DNA from 3 places in the Clostridium sp. LY3-2 genome. Region 3 is predicted to be linked to each of the others. Evidence: riboswitches for the same ligand, from Rfam matches in the RefSeq annotation. Region 3 holds a riboswitch; each other region holds the start of a gene.
The links. Region 3 has a riboswitch for lysine ahead of lysA (diaminopimelate decarboxylase). Riboswitches for the same ligand answer to the same signal wherever they lie in the genome.

Region 1 (5,197 bases), on a different contig from region 3:
AGAATATTAATATATTAAAGTAAAAACTATGGGGATTATATATTTAAATAATAAATAAAAAGAATTGGGGGCTAAAATTATGGAAGAAGAAAGATTTTATGTGGTAAACGAATCAGTTTTACCTGATGTATTCTATAAAGTTATAGAAGTTAAGGAGCTTATACATACAGGCAAGGTTAAGGACATCTCAGAAGGTGTAAAAAAAGTAGGTATAAGTAGAAGCACGTATTATAAATATAAGGATGCAGTATATCCAATGTCAGATGGGGTAAATAGTAAGAAGATAACAATAGTTTTATTATTAGAACATAAAGCTGGGGTTTTATCTAAGGTATTAGACTTTATTGCAACTAATAAGTTAAATATTTTAACAATTAATCAAGATATTCCTATAAACATGACAGCTAATGTTACAATAACATTAGACGTATCAAAGATAAAAGGTGATGTTAAAAAATTCTTATTTAAAGTAAATGAATTTGAGGGAGTAGTTAAAGTTAGGGTACTTGCAGTAGAATAAAATTAAATATTAAATATATAATCTTTTAAAGGAAGAAGGAATGGCAAATTGAAAAAAGAGGTATTTCTAAGAAACAGAAAGCATTTATTAGAAGACATATGTGATAATTCTCTTGTAATCTTATTTGCAGGGAATGCACCTAAAAAAACAGCAGATGAGAGTTATAGTTTTACGCCAAACAGAAACTTTTATTATATGACAGGGATAGATGAAGAAGATCATATATTCTTAGCATATAAAAAAGATGATCAAATAATAGAAAAGATGTTTATAAAAGAGATAGATGAAGAAAGAGAGAAATGGCTAGGTAAGACTATAAGAAAAGAAGAATTAGAAGAAAAAAATGGAATTAAAGACGTTTCATATTTAGGAGAGCTTAAAGGTTACTTAAATAAAATTATAGGTGAAAGTGAAGATATAAATATTTATCTTGATTTAGAAAGAGATAGTTTTGATTCACTTCCAAGTATAGCTAGCACCTTCTCAAAAAAATTAAAAAATAAATATCCTAGTGTAGTTATAAAAAATATCTATCAAAAGTTTGCAAGTCTTAGATTAGTTAAATCAGATGAGGAAATTGATGAAATGAGAAAAGCTATAGCTATAACTATAGAGGGTGTTAAGTCACTTATGACTAATATAAAACCTAACTTAAAAGAATATGAAATGGAAGCTTATTTTGAGTTTGAATGTAGAAGAAGAGGCGTTTTTGACTATGCTTTTAAAACTATAGCAGCAGCTGGAAAAAATGCAACAGTTCTTCACTACGTAGATAATGATGATACATTAAAAGATGGGGACTTAATGTTATTTGATTTAGGAGCTCAATTTAATTACTATAATGCTGATATATCAAGAACTTTCCCTATAAACGGCAAATTTTCAAAAAGACAAAAGGAAGTTTATGAAGCAGTTTTAAGAGTAAATGAAAAAGTTATAAAAGAGCTAAAACCAGAAGTTAGCTTTTTAGAGATAAATAGTTTAGCTAGAGACTGGATTGCAGAAGAATGTATAAAACTTGGATTAATAAAAGATAAATCAGAAGTTTCTAAATACTATTTCCACAGTATAGGTCACAGCTTAGGGTTAGATACTCACGATATAGAAAATCCAGGTAGAAATACAATTCTTAAACCAGGTATGGTCTATACAGTAGAACCAGGAATCTACATACCAGAAGAAGGTATAGGAGTTAGGATAGAAGATGACGTGTTAATCACATCTGGTGGGAATGAAGTTCTTACTAAAGATATGATTAAAAGCGTAAATGAAATTGAAGATTTTATGAAAAAAAGACAAAACTAGTTATTTTAAATGATAAAGTGTTAAAAAACCGTTGCAAAAAATAACAAAGTACTATACAATTAACTTAATTAATAAGTGAATAATTTGAAGAGATAGAGGCGCGGCCTTTAAGAGTAGTCTTATGGAGTTTAAGCAAACTTTGAAGTAAGATAAAAGGAAATGCCGCCGAAGGAAGTTAGATAAGCTTTAATCTACTATCCTGGGTTTATGCATAATATGCATAAGACTGTCACAGATTAAATTTGTGTTGAGCTATCATTCAATGGATTCTACGGAAACTGTAGAACCTTGAGTGCTATCTCAAGGTTCTTTTTAATATATAAAAATATTAGAGCCTTACAAATATTCACAAAATAAAAAGAGGGGGCTTTAAATATGAGAAAAAGCAGAAATTATTTATTATTTTTATTAACTTTCGTTCTTGTAATAGGAACAGGGGTGACGGTGTTTGCAGCTGAGGTAGACCCTGGCACTTTAAATTCAGAGAACTATGGAATTTTAACTATAATTCCACCGCTAGTAGCTATAATACTAGCATTTATAACTAAAAATGTAGTCATATCGTTATTTGTAGGAACGATAGCTGGGTGCTTTATGCTACAGCTTGTAGATAATGCATTTTTACCATCTATTTTAGGATCATTTTTAGATTTTATTCAAAGAGTTTTAAACTCACTTGCAGACCCTTGGAATGCAGGAATAATAATTCAAGTTTTAGCAATTGGAGGAGTTATAAATCTAGTAGCTAAAATGGGAGGGGCAAGAGCTATAGCAGAAGCCCTTGCAAAGAGAGCAAAAACACCTAGAAGTGCACAAATAGTAACTTGGTTTTTAGGAGTTTTAGTATTTTTTGATGATTATGCAAATTCACTTATAGTTGGACCTATAATGAAACCTGTAGCAGATAAACTTAGAATTTCTAGAGAAAGACTTGCATTTATAATAGATGCAACAGCAGCACCTATAGCAGGGCTTGCTATAATTTCAACTTGGATAGGATTAGAAGTAGGACTTATAAACGATTCATTTACTCAAATAGGTATGAATGTAGATGCTTTTGGAGTATTTTTACAAACTATACCTTATAGATTTTATAATATTTTAATTTTAGCATTTGTAGTTATTACATCACTTATGCTTAGAGATTTTGGACCTATGAGAAAAGCTGAAATAAGAGCAAGAAAAGGAATAAAAGAACCAAAAGCAGAACTAGAAAATCTTACAACAGAAGATGAAATGCAAGTTAAAGAAGGTGTTAAATTAAGTGTTTGGAATGCAATAATACCGATAGGAACTCTAATAGTAAGTGCCCTTGCAAGCTTTTACTATAGCGGGTACACAGCTATTATGGGAGGAGAAGATAAGGCACTTATAGAACTTATTTCAAATTCACCATTTTCATTTAATTCAATTCAACAAGCCTTTAGTGCAGCAGATGCTTCAACAGCACTTTTCCAATCAGCAGTTCTTGCATCTATAGTTGCAATAGTTATGGCTGTAGCTAAAAAGATTTTTACAGTTTCAGAAGCGGTTGACGTTTGGGTTGATGGAATGAAAGGACTTATTATAACTGGTGTAATCTTATTACTTGCTTGGTCTTTAAGTTCAGTAATAAAAGATTTAGGAACAGCTAAATACTTAGTAACACTTTTATCAGATTCTATACCGATGTTCTTACTTCCAAGTATTATTTTTATACTAGGTGCAGTTATATCATTTGCAACAGGAACAGCATACGGAACTATGGGAATACTTATGCCACTTGCAATTCCTTTAGCTAATTCAATATCACCTGATATGGGATATATAGTAATGAGTACAAGCGCGGTATTAACAGGTGCGATTTTCGGAGATCACTGTTCACCTATTTCAGATACAACTATACTTTCTTCTATGGGATCTGGATGTGATCACATAGAACACGTTAAAACTCAAATGTGGTATGCACTTTTTGTAGCTGGATTTACAATACTATTTGGGTATATACCAGTTGGGTTAAATATACCAGTATATATAGTATTACCAGTAGCAATACTAGTAATGACTGTAGCAGTAAGATTTATTGGAAAGCCTGTAGATAATACTTAATAATTAGCTTAAAAAGAGAGTGCTATAACAGCACTCTCTTTTAATATCTTTAAAATACATAAACCTTTTTGTATCAAAAAACATCACATATAAATATATTATTATAGAGAAATATTATATAAAGGAGAAAATGATGTTTTTTACAAGTGGGGGCATATTTGGAGAAGTTTTTTCAGTAACGTTTGTTAATGATATTTTTCAAACTATAGATAGATTAGAAAGTTATAATGACGTGCCGATGATAGAATTAGATGATATAAAATTATTTATGAATGAGTATGATGATAAGTTTGTTATCGAGGGGTTATTCCCAGGGGTAGATAAAAGGGATTTAATAATTGATTATAAAGATGATTATATAGACGTTAAAGTAAAACTTGATAACTATATAAATTCTTTTGCAGATAATAGATTTAGAAGGACTTTTTACGTTCCAGATGTAGATATATCAAGACTTAATATATCTTATAAGAATGATGTTTTACATTTTGAATTACCTAAGTTATTACTTAAAAAATCAGAAGATGTTGAAATAATTGATATATATGATTATGAAAATGAATAATATATGGGAACTACACAAAATATAAGTGTGGTTCTTTTTCTTTTCACAGATATTTGTATTTTAAGTTAATATATGCAAAAATAATTATAAGAGATTTAAAGGGGGCATTGAATTGAAGACAAAAATGATAATTGAAAATTTAAGAAAAGAAATGAAAAAGAATAATATAGATTATTATATTATTCCAAGTTCAGACTCGCACGGGAGTGAGTACGTTTCTGACTTTTATAAATCTAGAGCTTATGTATCAGGTTTTACAGGTTCAGCTGGAATTCTTTTAGTAGGTTTAGAGGAAGCTATACTTTGGACTGACGGAAGATATTTTATACAAGCAGAAAAACAATTAGAAGGTTCTGATATAAAGCTTTATAAAATGAGAATACCAGGATGGCCGACTATTGAAGAATATTTAGAAGCTAATGTTAAATTCGATCAAACTATAGGTTTTGACGGAAAGACATATAGCTTAGAAAACTATATGAAGCTTCAAAAAATAGCAGAAAAAAGATGTATAAATCTTAAAACTGATATGGATTTAGTAGGTGAAATATGGGAAGATAGACCAAAGCTTCCTAAAGAAAAAGCTTTTATTCATGATGTTAAGTACTCAGGTAAAAGTGCAAAAGAAAAGTTAAACGAAGTAAGAGAAGCTATGGAAAAGCTTGAAGCAGAAAATTATATAATTTCTTCTTTAGATGATATAGCTTGGCTATTTAACA
Region 2 (5,197 bases), on a different contig from region 3:
AAGTTGTGTAATTAATTTTTTCTCGCCCAAAGGTATTTATTATTGATTTTAAGGCACTCTCCCCGATTTTTCCGCTAAAAAATATATCTCTATCTTTTTTAATTAATCTAATATCATTAACGGCGCTTCTCTTAACCCTATCTAAAATTCCACTTACTCTAAAACTTATAGCTACATATTCATCTTCTATTACATTTTTTAAATTTTCCGAACTAAAACTATCTAATTCCTCATCGCAATCTAAAAATAGCACCCACTCTGAGTTTGCTTTAGATATTCCAAAGTTTCTTATCTTTGAAAAATCATTTTCAAAATTCACTTTAAATACTTTATCTGTAAATGATTTTGCTATCTCTACCGTTCTATCTTTAGAACCTGTATCTACAACTATAATCTCATCTACAAAATCTTTAGCACTATTTATTGCATTAGAAATAAGTTTTTCTTCATCCTTAGCTATTATACAAAGACTGATTTTACCCATATCTTCCCCTCCTTAACATAAGTATATTGATGTAATTATATATTTATGCTAAAAGAGAATAATTAAAATAAAGGTATTAATTTTTATAACTTTGTATTTACTTTTAAAGGTTTTAATACTTTGAAAATATATCTTCTATAAATATTTAAGACGCAAAAAAACTACCTAAAATGAATCTTCCTTAAAACCCTTAAGTGATTAATTCAAAATTAGGTAGCTAATCTTTTAAATAATATCTGTATTTTGTGTATCTAATTTATTCTTGTGGTAGTTAAATATATAAAAAGGTACGCCGATTAACATAAGGATGAATCCCCACATTACTGTTTCTGCACCAGATCCATAAATAGTCCAAACAGAATAAATAAATGCTAATAAAGGAATAAATGCTCTCTTTACGAATATTCCAAAGTTAAACTTCTCACCTTTTTTAAACATTAGCATTATTTCAGCACAAGAAGTTAATAAATATATTGGTAAGAATGATAGCGTAGCAAGTAATGTTATAAAAGTAAATGCTGATACCATACTCTTTTGGAAATTCATAACTAATAATATATTAACTAAAACTGACCCTGCAATTAATGCATTAGCTGGTGTTTTATGAACTGGGTGAAGCTTTCCAAAGAATTTTGGGAATACTCCATCTTCTCCTGCTGCAAAAGCAACACGAGCTGTAGATAAAAGCCAACCTATTGTTGTACCTAATATACAAATTACAACTGCAATTGTTATTGGTCTACCGATTGATGAACCTAAAATATTTGTTAATATATCAGTAAGCGGTGCTTGACTTTGTGCAAGTTCAGCATTTGGCATAGCGCCCATACTTGCAACACTTATTAATATATAAACACAAGCTGCAATTATCATTCCGTAAATAGTACTCTTTTTAACGTTTTTCTCTGGATTTTTAATTTCACCTGCTGTAACACTTGCACTTTCTAGACCTACGAAAGCCCATAAAGTTGAAGTTGCTGCAAGAGGAATAGTATTTAATCCTTTTCCTGTTGGTATCATAGGTGTTATATTAGCTACATTAAAATGTAATAAAGCTACTACTACAAATATAGCAAAGAATGCAATTTTAAATACTGTTGCTATAGTTTGAAGTTTACCAGCTTGTTTAACACCAACAATATTGATTATTGTGAAAATCCAAAGCATAGCACTTGAAAAGATAATTGAATATAGTGGATTTGATAAAGCTGGTATAATAGCTGCACTATAACTTGTAAGAGCTACTAAAATAGCTGCATTTCCAATCCATGAACCGTTCCAGTATAACCATGCACATAAAAACCCTGCAAATTCTCCAAAGGCGTGTTTAGTATATTGGTAAGGACCTCCAGTAACTGTAAACTTTGATCCTAAGTTCGCAAAGGATAACGCTATAAGGATTGAACCTAATGATGTTATAACCCAAGCAATAATTGTTGCCATTGGCCCTGATAATTGCGCTAAGGTCGCTGGAAGCATAAATACTCCAGAACCTATCATGTTACCACAAACAAGCATGGTAGCCATAAACAGGCCAATCTCTTTTTTTAAATTTCTTTCTTCCATTTTTTCCTCCTAAGATGTCTAGGGTAAAAAAATAACCCAAAGGCTAGTCTTTGAGCTTGAATTACAAACAACAAAGATAGCACTCCACAAATTTTTTTGTGACAGTCTTGCATATATTTTATACAAAACCAGCGTATATTTTTAAAGCTTTATATATACACTTCGGCAACAATGCCTTTCATATTAATTCACTGCTGCTTTACTCCTTAATACTACTTTTCATTATTGCGACCTCTATCTTACCCAATATTTAATTCTACTACGTAATTGTAACAAATCTCAGAAAAATGTCAAATAGTATTATTATTTGTCTATAAAATTGTTTTTTAATAAATTATCTATTTATCAATTATCCATATAATAATTTTATATTTTGAAATTGTTTACAGTTTATTTATAATATACTTTTAATTATCTAGTCTTTTATCTATTATACATTTTTTAGTATAGCTTTTAATTTTTTACTTAATACTTTTTTTCTATATAAAATTTTATGATACGGAATATTTTTATTATCTGAAAAATTCTTAAGGCTACCTCTAGATTCATCTTTAATTAAATGCTTGCAAAGTTCTTTTTCTTCTATATCTAACTTTTCTATAGAGTCTAATAGCCTCTGAACTTCCATATTTTCCATATAAATCTTTTCAATAGTTTTCTCATCTTCTAATAAGTCTATTATTTCTAAGCCTTCTTCATTTGTTACATTTAAACTAGTAGTCTTTTTGTTTTCGTCGTTTTCCCTTCTACAAAGGTAGGCGAAATTATTATTTAAAGCAAACTTTAAATATGCTCCAAAAGAACTACTTTTTTCTTCATCAAATTCTTTTATAGCTTTTAATATAGTTAGTACCCCATATTGATATAAATCTTCAAACTCATACCCTACTATATACTTATACTTATTTAAATTTTTATATAAAAGTGGCTTATATTTATTAATAATAATATTTTTTGAAATTTCATCATTATTTTTAGCTTTTAAGATTAATTCCATACCTTTTTATTCCCCCTTAACTAATCTCTACATATATTATATATGTAAAACTTAGCTAAAAGTAGAAAAAATACGAACAAATGTTCGCATTTTTTATTCTTCTTTTAGGAACTCATAGAATTTTTTTAAAGTTTCTCGCTTTTCATCGCTTAATTCAGTTATATCTAAATATACTTTTTCATCTTCTTTCTTCAAATCACTATATCGATTTTTCTTAAGACCGATTATGTAAGTTGATATAGTTGAGGTTAACATAGATAAAAATCCTATTCCAGATAACATTAACATTACAGCAATAAGCTTTCCTTCTGCAGTACTTGGACTTACATCTCCATATCCTACAGTAGTTAATGTAACTAAACTTAACCAAAGAGCATCACTATAGCACTCTATGTTTCCTTTACCCTTTTCAAAGAAGTATATAGTAAAAGAACCTAAAGCTGTTATAAACCCAGTAAAAATTATTAATTGAAGAAATCCTGTAGAAAATAAAAATACTTTCATATTATCTAAAATCCTAAGTATATAAGTTACTACTCTAAGAAGTTTAAATATGCTTCCAAAGCTTCCACTAATAAAAAATTGAAAAGGAATTAACGCTATATAATCTATTTTATTTTTTCTTATAAATTTTAAAGGTTCTTTAACCAAAAAACATTTAATAATTCCATCTATTAAAAAAATCACATAGATTATGTTATCAGCCCTTTCTAAAAACATTGATTGCTCACTTGATACACCTTTATTAAAATTTAAAACCACGACTAAAACCGCTATAACTGATAAAAAACCTATGAAAATATCATATATTATTTCTATATTCTTGTTTTTTATAAACTCTTGCATTTAATTCACCCTTTATCCCCCTAATTAATTTATTAATAAGTCACATTTATATTTTAATACATATAATATAATGATTAAACCATTAGACCTCTTAAAATTAATATATCTCTTAAAATAAAAAACACCGTAAGCTATTAACTCTAGCTTACGGTGTTTTTATAAAATTTATGCAGTAACTTCTCTGTCATTAATATCTACTGATATTGAACTTTTCTTTGAAACTTCTTCTTCTACTTTTACAATTTCTGATTCCTCTTCTTTTTCTGATTCTTCCTTTAAAATTATATTAAGTAAAAGTGCAGTTATTGTTCCTGTTGTTATTCCTGATGAAAATACCATCTTTAAACCTTCAGGTAGTCCACTTATAAGTTCTGGTCTAAATGTTACTCCAAGTCCAAGCCCTAAAGAAGTTGCAATAATTAATAAATTTCTGTTATTTATATTTACCTTACTTAAAGTTTTAATTCCAGCTGCTGCAATAGTTCCAAACATAACTATTCCAACTCCACCTAGTACAGGTTGAGGCATTATGTTTATAAAAGCTGCAAACTTAGGTGAAAATCCTAAAAGGATAAGTAATATACCTGCCATAGTAGCAACTGATCTACTTGCATTTCTAGTTAAAGGAATTAATCCTACGTTTTGGCTAAATGTTGTGTTTGGAAAAGATCCAACTAGACCTGCTGCCATACTTCCAACACCATCTGCTAAAACTCCTCTTGATAATCTATCTTTACTTGAATCAACCTTTGATACTTCGCAAATTGTAGATAAACATCCAACAGTTTCTACTGTAGTTACAAAATATGCTGGAATAAATGCTAAAGCGTATGCTGGGTTAAAGTTTACTCCATATTCTAAAATTTTAGGAATTGCAAAGAAACTTGATTCTTTAACTAAAGTAAAGTCTACCATTCCAAGTCCTATACATAAAACATATCCTATTCCCATTCCAATTAAAATAGCTGCGCTACTAACTAAGCCTTTTCCGTATCTATTAATTAATAAAGTTATAATCATTACAAATAAAGCGATTGAAACATTTCTTAAACTGCCATAATCAGAAGAACCAACTCCTCCAGCTGCCCAGTCCATAGAAACAGGAAGTAAAGTAAGCCCGATTAGACAAACTACAGTTCCTATAACAAGTGGTGGGAAAAACTTCATTATTGGTCTTATAAAGAAGCTTAAAATAAATTCTAATAAAGAACCTAATATAGTCGCCCCTATTATTCCAGGTAAACCAGCAACTGAACCAACTGCAATTGAAGGTGCTACAAAAGTAAAGTCTGTCCCCATTACAC
Region 3 (5,197 bases):
TACTCTTCTATTTCGTGCTGCCTTTGAGTGTTTAATGAATTTTTTAGCATCTCTAAAGGTTCTTCTTTAAAGTCGTATATTATTGCCTCTATATAAATATTAGAAAAGGCATTATCTTCTGCTGTGTGCATATTTACAGTTACGTTTTTGCAATCATAATGATAACAATAAGACATTAATTCGTTGATTATTTTTAGATTTCTTTCGATTTTAAACTTCATCTTTTTTCACGTCCTTTTTAAATGTTGTAATTAAAGGTATAAGTATCATTGCGACTAAGCCTCCTGCTAAACCATTATTATAAAGGTTTAAACCTCCGTGTAAGTAGCCAACGTTCATAACTAAAAATACGTGAAGTATTCCAGAAAGTATACCTATTTTGTATCCGAACTTACCAGATATAGGAGCAAGGCAAGTACTAAAAAGTATTGCAAGAGAAAGGCTAGGACTATAAACTGGTTCTGGATAAATAATAGCTGCAAGAGTTGCACCTAGCATTACTGGGATTATATTTTTTAAGTGTTTACCAAAAGCCCCAAAGCCCATGATTGTCATAATTCCAGCTATAATAGGTCCGTTTATATCAGCGCCTAAAACTAAAATATATAGGGTTGAAAAAATTCCAACTAGCCCCATATTTATATAAGCTGTTCCTCCGTAAAGAATATAAAAGTCAGAAACTAATCTTCCAGGATGTTTAACTAAAGATTTTAAGTTATTTATGTTATTATTTCCAATATAAAACCCGATTATTATTAAATAAATACATATAATAATTAATAGAATAGATAAAATAAGTGAATTATCTCTATCCCAAATTAATCTAGCTTCAAAATTTATTCCAAAAGATCTAAAAGCAGACATAACAAGTGTTGCTAAAAGCCCACTTGCAAAACCTATATTATAAAGGTTAAAGCCACCGTGTGCTGAAATACAATGGGTAGCAATAGGCGATAAAATAAACCCTATAAATATCCCAAGAACCGAACCACAAGCTAAACTTACAAAAATATTATCAGAAACAAATGAAAGTTGACTTGAAGTTGGAGCTAGTGTAGTCGATAACATCATAACTAAGGAATAGTTAAGTAAGGGTTGCTTTTGATATCTTGCAAAAAGTGCAACACCTATCATTATCGGCCAAATATTCAAAAGATTTTTACCAAAAAACGAAAATCCTGTCATAAGCCAAAGAGCTATGATTGTAGAACCGTTTGCTTTGATTTTAAGTTTTATAAGGATAAATGTGCAGATTAAACTAGTTAAAGCTGCGTTTACAAGAGTCGCCCCTACACCACCAATTTCGATATAATCTGTTATAAGTATATCTGGTGTAAGTATTATATTTTTTAGACCGTTTAGAATCTCATACGGACTATCTAAAAAAAATGCGACAATAATCATAAAAAGGTATATAATGGTAAATACGAGATAAGGATTAGAAAACTTACTCCTTAAATTCAATAATAAGCACCTCCAAAAAAAATAGCTTTAATAATATTATATTAAAGGAATGGAGTATTTGCTAGAAAAAATGTGGATTTAGGAGAAAAAAATATTTTCAAAGAGATAATTAGGGTATATAATAAAGTTTAAGCCAATTTGAAAGAAAAGGAGTGTATTTGGATGAAAAGGGAAAAGTTTGTACCGGAGTTTAATGGCGTTTTAAGAAGCCATATGGTTAGACTTCCAAAAGTAATTAGAGACTGTAGTGGGATTAGCATATTTGGTAGAAGGATTAAATCGATATTGTTCTCCACGGATGTAGCAATGATTAAAAATACTGATGCTGATGCTGTAATTGCAGTCTATCCATTTACACCACAACCAAAGATAACAGAAGCTATTATGATAGCTGCAGATATACCTGTGTTTTGTGGCGTAGGTGGCGGACTTACAAGTGGTATAAGGGTAATAAACTTAGCTTTAGATGCAGAATTTAAAGGGGCTATTGGAGTTGTTGTAAACCAACCAACACCAAATGATATAGTTAAAAAGATAGCTGAAACTATAGACGTGCCTTTAATTGTTACAGTAGTATCAGAAGAAGAAGATATAGAAGCTAGAATAAATTCTGGTGCATCTATATTAAATGTATCAGGAGGAGCAAACACAGTAAATATAGTTAAAAAAATTAGAAGTATTGCTCCATTTTTCCCAATTATTGCAACAGGGGGACCGACTGACGAGACTATAAAAGAAACTATTGAAGCTGGTGCAAATGCAATAACATATACACCTAGACATTCAAGTGAAATTATGAGTGATAGGATGGATATTTATAGAGAAAGAGAAGAGGGAAATTAAATAAAATAAAAAAAAGTATTGAATTAATTTTTAAATATGGTATCATAATGAATAAAAGTTGAATAAAATGGTAAAAGAAGACAAACCTAGGGTAGAGGTGCTAGAGTTAAGAGTAACTGCTAAGAGCTGGCAAGCGTTTATTAGTAGTGAAAGGAGCAATAGCCGAAGCTTTAAAATTTTTGCAAGATTTTATTGCTGGGTATGTGCATAATATGTACATAACTGTCACATAACGTGGAGTGCTACAGAGGAGAGCTAGTAAAATGCTTTTATAAAAATATTTAAGTTGCATATATCAATAAGCAAAGTATATTTATAAATGGATTTCTAGAACCTTTATTACACGATATTACCCGTCACAGTTTTTTAAACTGTGACGTTTTGTTTTAATTTAGTAGAGTGGAGGAAAAATCTATGAAATTATTTGGTAGTATGCAAACAGAGGAAAATCAATTATTAATTGGGGGCGTAAAAGCAACGGAACTTACAAGGGAGTTTAAAACTCCTTTATATGTTATGGATGAGGGACTAATTAGAGAAAACTGCAAAGAGTTTTTTAATAGTTTTAAATGTGAGGAAAATGGAAACAGGGTAACTTACGCTGGGAAAGCCTTTATAACAGGCTGGATGTGTAAGATTATAAAAGAGGAGGGTCTTTATTTAGATGTAGTTTCAGGTGGGGAACTGTATACTGCATATAGATCTGAATTTCCATTAGAAAAAGTGTTATTTCACGGTAACAACAAAACATTAGAAGAAATTGAACTTGGAATAAAACTAGGGGTAGGAGTATTTGTTGTTGATAACATGTACGAAATAGAAAACCTAGATAAAATAGCTAAAAAATACGACAAAATTCAAAAAGTGTACATGAGAATAACTCCAGGAGTTGAAGCTCACACTCACGAATATATAAAAACAGGGCAGATAGATTCAAAATTTGGATTTACTCCTTTAGATAATAATATTATAAATTCAGTTAAAGAAGTTTTAAGTTATGAAAACATAGAACTTTCAGGTCTTCATTGTCATATAGGGTCTCAGATATTTGAATTAGAGCCTTTTGAAGATGCTGCAGAAATTATGCTAAATTTTATTAACGATATAAAAGAAGAAACAGGGCATACAATCAAAGACCTAGATTTAGGTGGAGGGTTTGGAATTTACTATGTAGAAGGAGACACTCCAAAAAAAATAAAAGAATATTGCAACGCTATATTGGAAAAAACTAGAAAAGTATGTCATAATCTAAATATGGAAATTCCAAATCTTGTTATAGAACCTGGTAGATCTATAGTAGGGAACGCAGGAACAACTCTTTATACTGCAGGGTCTATAAAAGATATAAAAGATGTAAGAAAATATGTATCTGTAGATGGTGGAATGACAGATAATATAAGAACTGCACTTTATGATGCAGAATATGAATGCATAGTATCTAATAATGTTTTAGATGATATCACAGAAGAAGTGACTATATGCGGAAAATGCTGTGAGTCAGGTGATATTCTAATAAAGGATATAAGATTACCTAAAATTAATAGTGGAGATATAATAGCTATACCTACAACTGGCGCTTATTGTTTTTCTATGGCAAGCAATTACAACAAAATTCCAAAAGGTGCTGTAGTTTCTGTTATGGATGGAGAGGCTAAATTAGTTTGTAAAAGGGAGAGCTATGAAGACATCATTAAAAATGAAGTAATCTAATTTATAGATTTTTGAAAGGGTTATTTATGAATGGGGTTAAGAAGGTATTTTTAGAGTGGTTTTTTCCTGTAGCATTAGCTATAACTATTGCTATACTTATAAACAAATTTTTAGTGTTTAATATTGAAGTTCCTACAGGTTCTATGAAACCTACTATAGAACCTGGGGATAAGTTTGTAGCTAGTAGAATTTATAATTTTGAAAATATAAAAAGGGGAGATATCTTAATTTTTGATTCAAACTTTGAAAATTCAGTTTATATTAAAAGGGTTATAGGGTTACCTAAAGAAACAGTAGATATTAAATCAGGAAAAGTTTTTGTAGATGGAAAAGAAATTGAAGAGGATTATGTTAAGTTTCCAAAAGAAACAAACGAACATTTTGAAGTTCCAGAAGGCTCTTATCTTTTTTTAGGAGATAATAGAGCAGACTCTAAAGATGCGAGGTATTGGGATAATCCTTATATTAAAAAAGAAGCTATAAAAGGGAAAGCACAAATTAGAATATACCCTTTTAATAAGATGGGAAGTATAGAATGAAAATGTCTCTATTTAATATAGAGGCTTTTTTTATTTTAAATGTGAAAGTTTAATTGAAAAAAACGTGAAGGTGACATAAGGTGTAGAAATTCACTTTAAAATAATAGAGTATAGGTAATAACTATAAGTTAGCAATTTAAAAAAACTACACCATTGTTACGAAATATTATTGGTACAAGGGATTTTCGCTATATAGGGTTAAATTTTTGAAATTTTGGACAAGTAAAAAATATTTAGACAAACTATAAAAATTTGATCGTAGTAGACAAGTAGAAGTTAGATGGACAAGCTCTTAGGATAGATCTATATTAAGGGTTAGTCTAAGAATAATCAAATCACTTTTACACAAAAAATAGAACTTATTAAATTAGATAAAATAGTATGCTTTTCATAAGATCCTTCGTAAATATATACGAACCAATTTAAATAAACTTGAAGATATTTTGTAGCGACGCTTCTAAATTTTCTAAGCCATCTTCTTAAATTCAATATAAAATCAGAACAATTACTAAGTAAATTTTCCCCTTCTTCTTTAGAAATTTCTAATTCTTTCTTTTTATGAAGAGTGTAGTTTAACTTTTTCGATACAAGGTAAGAAAACCTATCTTTACCTGGCAGGAAATAAGTATTAAATATAGGGT

Region 1: it holds a riboswitch for lysine, as region 3 does, so the genes downstream of both, M4I33_RS08885 (Na+/H+ antiporter NhaC family protein) here and lysA (diaminopimelate decarboxylase) in region 3, are expected to answer to the same signal.
Region 2: it holds a riboswitch for lysine, as region 3 does, so the genes downstream of both, M4I33_RS00275 (APC family permease) here and lysA (diaminopimelate decarboxylase) in region 3, are expected to answer to the same signal.

What each region holds. Positions count from the first base shown of each region.
Region 1 is NZ_JAMDLQ010000025.1:116,382-121,578, forward strand. Features, by position in the region: gene M4I33_RS08875 (ACT domain-containing protein) at 80-520, shown strand; gene M4I33_RS08880 (aminopeptidase P family protein) at 569-1,825, shown strand; lysine riboswitch at 1,911-2,088, shown strand; gene M4I33_RS08885 (Na+/H+ antiporter NhaC family protein) at 2,201-3,913, shown strand; gene M4I33_RS08890 (Hsp20 family protein) at 4,047-4,478, shown strand; gene M4I33_RS08895 (aminopeptidase P family protein) at 4,591-5,197, shown strand, end outside.
Region 2 is NZ_JAMDLQ010000005.1:783-5,979, forward strand. Features, by position in the region: gene M4I33_RS00270 (glycosyltransferase family 2 protein) at 1-484, opposite strand, end outside; gene M4I33_RS00275 (APC family permease) at 710-2,050, opposite strand; lysine riboswitch at 2,120-2,295, opposite strand; gene M4I33_RS00280 (sigma-70 family RNA polymerase sigma factor) at 2,481-3,047, opposite strand; gene M4I33_RS00285 (potassium channel family protein) at 3,141-3,893, opposite strand; gene M4I33_RS00290 (uracil-xanthine permease family protein) at 4,059-5,197, opposite strand, start outside.
Region 3 is NZ_JAMDLQ010000010.1:133,248-138,444, reverse strand. Features, by position in the region: gene M4I33_RS02700 (hypothetical protein) at 1-221, opposite strand, end outside; gene M4I33_RS02695 (DUF1576 domain-containing protein) at 211-1,464, opposite strand; gene M4I33_RS02690 (hydrolase) at 1,627-2,307, shown strand; lysine riboswitch at 2,392-2,560, shown strand; gene lysA (diaminopimelate decarboxylase) at 2,722-4,017, shown strand; gene lepB (signal peptidase I) at 4,044-4,556, shown strand; gene M4I33_RS02675 (hypothetical protein) at 4,887-5,197, opposite strand, start outside.